DNA from 2 places in the Collinsella sp. AM40-7AC genome. Region 1 is predicted to be linked to the other one. Evidence: riboswitches for the same ligand, from Rfam matches in the RefSeq annotation. Region 1 holds a riboswitch; the other holds the start of a gene.
What was found. Region 1 has a riboswitch for thiamine pyrophosphate ahead of thiM (hydroxyethylthiazole kinase). Riboswitches for the same ligand answer to the same signal wherever they lie in the genome.

Region 1 (3,032 bases):
GGCCTATGCCTATGCCTGCTGCCAGGTGTCGACAAGCTCCTTGGCCGCGGCGTAGGGATCGTCGGCGCTGCAGACGGCGCTCACCACAAAGAAGCCGTCGACGCCGGTTGCCTTAAGCTGCGGCAAGTCGGCCGTCTTAACGCCGCCGCCCACCACGATGGGCACGGGGCTTGCCGCGTGGAGTGCGGCCAGGTCCTCAAAGCTCTTGGTGATGATGGAGCCATCGGCTGCGCGTCCGCAGTCGCGCTTGGTCTCGGTCTCGTGGAGCGGGCCGATGCCCAGGTAGTCGACCAGACTCATGTCGGCGGTCTTGACGTACTCGAGCATTTCCTCGCAACGGGCCGAAAGGCCCACGATGGCGTCGGGGCCCAGCAGCTTGCGACAGACCTCGACGGGAATATCGCTCTGGCCCACGTGCACGCCGTCGACCGCAATGCCCTGCTCGCGTGCGGCGAGTACGCAGTCAAGGCGGTCATCGATCAGCAAGGCGACCTGACCGGTCTTGCCGGCCTGTGCGATTGCCTGCGCGGCGTCGCCGGTCAGCGCAATGATCTCGCGGGCGCTTGCCACCTTGGAGCGCACCTGAATGCAGGTAAAGCCGGCGTCGAGCGCCTGGGCCACCACATCGCCCACGGGGCGTCCGAGGGTGTTTTCGGGGCCGAGCACCAGATAGGCCGAGATATCAAGGTTGTCGCGGATGCTCATCGTGCTTCCTCCTGCTTTTTGATCTGCGCTTCCATGCGCTCGAGTTTGCCGGTCATGGTGTCGGTAAATCCAGGTCGAATATCGGCTTTGAGCACGACTTCGGTTCGGATGCCCTTGTTCGCTAACACAAAGGTCGCGTCGCGCACGACCTGCATGACCTCGTCCCAGTCGCCCTCGATCTCGGTGAACATCGAGGTGGTGCGGTTGGGAAGGCCGCTCTCGCGAATGACGCGCACGACCTCGGCGACCTCGGCGGACAGTTCATCGCCGGTGCCGCACGGGGCGATGGCCACAGCGACGAGCGTGTTCATGCCGGCATTGGTTGCGGGCTCGGACATGGCTTATGCCTCCTCGAGCTCGAGTTGGTTATCGGCGATGTCTTGGGCGGTTGCGCGGTAGAGCTCGTCGATAAAGGCGACCTTAAAGCTTGCCGGGGCATCGGCGACGGCGGCGGCACGCGTGCCGGCGACGTTGTAGACGGCGGTACCGCAGACGGCTGCCGTAAACGGATCGGCAGCGCAGGCGTACACGGCCAGCACGCCGCCCTGCGAGCAACCGCAGCCGGTAATCTTGGACATGAGCGGGCTGCCGCCGTGGGATTTGGCCACGGTCGTGCCGTCGGTAATCAGGTCGACTTCGCCCGAGACCACAACGGCGCCGCCGGTGTAGCGAGCGAGCGCCACGGCGGCATCGCGGGCGGCGTCGACCGTGTCGGTGGTATCGACACCACGTACGCGGCTCAGATCGGCCGACTCGCCCTCAAGACCCCACAGGCCGGAGAGTGCGATGATCTCGGAGGCGTTGCCGCGTACGATGGCGGGCTTGTACTGCTTGAGCTCGTTTACCAGCTGGGTGCGCAGGCTACCGATGCCCAGACCCACCGGATCGAGCACCCAGGGCTTGCCGGCGTCGTGTGCCGCCTTGGCCGCGCGGGGAATCGTCTGCTCGTAGATGGGGAAGAGCGTGCCCATGTTGAGATAGATGGCGGCGCCGCCGGCAACGAGCGCCTCGCCCTCGTCGGGCAGATAGACCATGGCGGCCGAACCGCCCACGGCGAGCTGCGCGTTGGCGACAAAGTCGATCGTCACCGTGTTGGTGATGGAGCCGGCCATCGGATTGGTGGCTCGAATCTCCTCTACGGCCTTGACCATATGTTGCTTAAGCTGTTCCGAATCAATCACTGCACATGCCTCCTTGGCATAGAAAAGGGGCGCTGTGCATAGACAGCGCCCCTGTAAAGGCGGCATGCTCCCTACGCCAGCATTAACTGACAGGTTCAAAGGATTGGGCCCTATGCCCTCTCAGCCTTGTGGTTTGCACCGCCGGCACTCCCGCATCGAATCTGTTGTTCCCTATACTAGCGCACCTGCCAATATGGGACAGGTTTATTTTGGCAGGTGGCAACAGGGGCGCTGCATTTTACCAGATAAAACCTGCCAAGATAAACCTGTCCCTTATTGGCAGGTCGTTACAATAGACGGGATAAAGAATGACCGAGGGGACCTTATGATCAAACTTGTTCTGACCGATATGGACGATACGCTGATTCCTGCTGGACACGATGGCGCCAGCGACTGCGCCATCGAGGGCATTCATGCCATGCAGGCGGCGGGCCTGCATTTTGGCCCGGTTTCGGGTCGCCAGCCGTCCGCGATGAGCTGGATGTTCCGCAATCGCTCCGAGTGCTTCTCGACCGGTGCGTTTTGCAACGGCCAGGTGATGTTTGTCGATGGCGAGGCGGTTGCCTCGCGCGCAACTGATAACGATGCCCTTATGCGCCTGGCCGACTACCTGGAGCAAGAGACCGACGATACCTATTTGAAGGTCTACCGTCTGGGTGATGACTTTTGGGACAACGACGCCTATTGCGTGACAAGCGATCCCGAGCGTGTGCGTCGCGCCATGGAGTCAGGCGGCAACGCGTGGCTCAAGGGCGAAGAGGCTCCCTGTCGCCCTGTCGTTGACGATGCCCCGGTATACAAGGCGAATATCTGGAGTGCCCGTTCGCGCGAGGAGCTCGCCGAGCTGCGCGAGCGTGTTGCCGCCGAGGTGCCGGAGCTCTCGCTCGTGTTTCCCAACAACCGCGTGCGCCTGTTCGACGTTCTTCCGACCGGCTGGGACAAGGGCTGTGCCGCGCTGGAGCTGGCGCGCGCTTTGGGCCTGACGCCCGACGAGGTGGCCGTATTCGGCGATTCCGATAACGATTTGCCCATGATCGATGCCGTTCCCAATTCCGTTGCAGTCGCCAATGCCAACGAGGCCGTCACGGCTGCCGCGCGCTGGCATATCGGCGCTGCGGCAGATGATGCGGTTGCCGGGGCTCTGCA
Region 2 (3,032 bases), on a different contig from region 1:
CGGACGGCACACATCTTGCCACACATGGTGCAAGTGCCCTCGGTGGCAGCGGGTGACTCCTCGTAGCGCTTCTTGCCCGTAACTGGGTCGAGAGCACACTCCCACATGGCATCCCAGTCGAGCTTGCGGCGTGCCTGGCCCATCTTGTCGTCCATGTCGCGGGCGTGTGGCACCTTCTTGGCGATGTCGGCGGCGTGTGCGGCGATCTTGGTGGCCATGAGGCCGTCGAGCACATCCTGGGCGTTGGGCAGGCACAGGTGCTCGGCAGGCGTCACGTAGCACAGGAAGTCGGCACCGGAGCTGGCGGAGATGGCGCCACCGATGGCGGCGGTGATGTGGTCGTAGCCCACGCCGATATCGGTCACCAGCGGCCCGAGCACATAGAACGGGGCGTTGTGGCACAGACGCTTCTGCAGCTTCATATTGGCGGCAATCTCGTCGAGCGCCATGTGGCCCGGGCCCTCGACCATGACCTGGACGCCGGCGGCCCAGGCGCGCTTGCACAGCTTGCCCAGCTCGATCATCTCGGCGGTCTCGGTGGCGTCGTTGGAGTCGTAGAGACAGCCCGGGCGGCAGGAGTCGCCGAGCGAGATCGTCACATCGTACTCGTGGCAGATCTCGAGCACCTCGTCGTAAAACTCGTAGAAGGGGTTCTCGTTGCCGGTGACCTCCATCCAGCCAAACAGCAGCGAGCCGCCGCGGCTGACGATGTTCATCAGGCGGCCGGTCTCCTTAAAGGTCTTGATGACCGATTTGTTGATGCCGCAGTGGATGGTCATAAAGTCCACGCCATCCTCGGCGTGTGCGCGCACGACCTCGAGCAGGTCGTCCTTGGTAAGCTTGACCAGCGGCTTTTCCATGTAGCCGATGGCGTCGTACATGGGCACCGTGCCCACCATGAGCGGCGTCTCGTCGATGAGCTGCTGGCGGAACTGGCGCGTCTTGCCCGAGTTGGAGAGGTCCATGATGGCGTCGGCGCCAAAGTCCTCGGCGATCTTGACCTTCTTCCACTCCTCGGCGGCATCGGCCTTGTCGCCCGAGATGCCCAGGTTGATGTTGACCTTGGTGGCCAGGCCCTCGCCGACACCAAAGGCGCGCATGCCCTTTTTGATATGCACGATGTTGGCGGGAATGGCGATGCGACCGTCGGCCACGCGCTCGCGGATGTACTCGGGGTCGCGATGCTCGCGCTCGGCGACCTCCTTCATCTGCGGTGTGATCTGCCCGGCGCGGGCGAAGTCGATTTGTGTGACGAGCTTGGGCTCGGTCTGTGTGCTCATTGGCACGGCTCCCTTCGTTGGCATTACCCATATCAGGTTTGCGGGTCAGGGCGGGCGCGCCCAATCTCAGCCTGTCGTCTTGTCCTGCAAGCTCCCCGTTATGTCATGGGCTCAAGTATAGCCTGAATGGGTACGATTGGGCCAACGAGCGTGCCTGTGGGGAGGCGAACATGGAAGACAAGCATCTATATCGAGAGACGCAATGGGATGTATCGGCCGAGGAAAGCCGTGCGCACCATGGCCTTGTCGCGATTGGCTTTGCGGTGCTTGCCGTGCTGGTGATTGCCTTTTGTATCTGGACGTATGGTGGTCGCGGCGGCGCTGCCTGGGAGTTTGAGGCCGACGATGCCCTGCCGATCATGACGGTGAAGGTCGCTGGTGGTAACACGGTGGCCGCGCCGGGCGACTATTGGTATCCGCGCGACGAGTTTGTGCAGCTGCAGCTGAGCGGTGGCTCCATTCCTGGTGAAGAGATCGAGCGCGTGACCTTCGATGCGTCGCTTAAGACGCTGTCGGTCGAGCTCAAAGATCAGGGGGACGTTCCCACGACCATGGACATTGCGCTGACGGAATGGCGCCTGGAGCCTCCGACGGGTGTTGCGGTGTCCGAGGTTGAGCATGTCAAGATTACCTATCAGGACGGCTCGACAAATGAAATTACCAAAGCCGACGGCTTGGCGGAATAGACGCCGTGCCTAGGCGGCACATTCAAAGGTAGCGGTGATCCTACAAGGTCTGTTCGTTCAGGAAGACCAAAGTGTTTTTATTTGAAAGCTCGGGAAAGTGGCGATAACCAACGTCGAACGCGGTGAGCCCGCTTACATCCTCGAGCTTGTTTTCTGCCATCCAGCGCACCATGGAGCCGCGTGCCTTTTTGCTGGCGGTCGAGCGCTGGATGGGCTTGCCGTTGCGGATGCCTTCGCCAAAGAGGCATGTGACGACCGTGGCATCGGTGGTGAGGCGGGGCAGAACGGCTTTGGCGTATTCCGCGCTGGCGAGGTTGACGATCGTAGCGTTGGAGCCTGCCGGAGCGATGGCCCGTGCGAGCTTGTCGCCCCAAAACGCATAGAGGTCTCGGGCATCGTCGACGGCAAGCTTCGCGCCCATCTCCAGCCGATACGGTTCAACGGCATGAAAGGGGCGTACGCATCCGTAAAGGCCCGATAGGATCCACAGATGGTCTTGCAGCCATGCGAGCTGCGCGGAATCCATCACCTCGGGTGCCATGCTCTGGTATTGAATGCCGTGATAGGACATGACGGCAGGGGAGAGGTGACGGGCGAGTGCGGGATTGTCGAGATCGCCGTTTTTCAGGATGGGCCCAAACTCATGCAGGGTGTTGAGGCAAGGCCCCAGCAGTTTGTCGCTCACGTTCCAGAGCGCCTGCAGACCTCCGCTGCCTTCATTCCGCTCGATATCTAGCAGTGCGCGGTGGAGGCGAGCCGTCTCGTGCGCAAAAGGTGGAATGCCCAGGACTTCAAAAGCATCTTGGGCCGCACGCATCTGCTTGGCGGGCGAAATGATGACCTGCAGCATGGACTCTCCTCTGCCAAAAAGGAAGTTGCGGTGGAATACGGCCTGTTTTGGCCGTTTATGGGCCAGTTTAGTCCGTATTTCACCGCAACTGATGAAGGGTTGGTTAGGCGCGCTCGATGAAGGCCTTGTAGCCGCGATAGGCCTCGTAGATATCGGCCTTGTTGGCGACCTCCCACAGGGCGTGCATGGACAGGACGGCAACGCCGGAGTCGATGA

Region 2: it holds a riboswitch for thiamine pyrophosphate, as region 1 does, so the genes downstream of both, thiC (phosphomethylpyrimidine synthase ThiC) here and thiM (hydroxyethylthiazole kinase) in region 1, are expected to answer to the same signal.

The regions. Positions count from the first base shown of each region.
Region 1 is NZ_QSGK01000009.1:73,640-76,671, forward strand. It holds gene DW892_RS08265 (thiamine phosphate synthase) at 10-705, opposite strand; gene DW892_RS08270 (thiamine-binding protein) at 702-1,043, opposite strand; gene thiM (hydroxyethylthiazole kinase) at 1,047-1,886, opposite strand; TPP riboswitch at 1,938-2,048, opposite strand; gene DW892_RS08280 (HAD-IIB family hydrolase) at 2,212-3,032, shown strand, end outside.
Region 2 is NZ_QSGK01000003.1:226,222-229,253, reverse strand. It holds gene thiC (phosphomethylpyrimidine synthase ThiC) at 1-1,280, opposite strand, end outside; TPP riboswitch at 1,272-1,388, opposite strand; gene DW892_RS04080 (hypothetical protein) at 1,451-1,966, shown strand; gene DW892_RS04075 (YaaA family protein) at 2,007-2,816, opposite strand; gene DW892_RS04070 (aminopeptidase) at 2,920-3,032, opposite strand, start outside.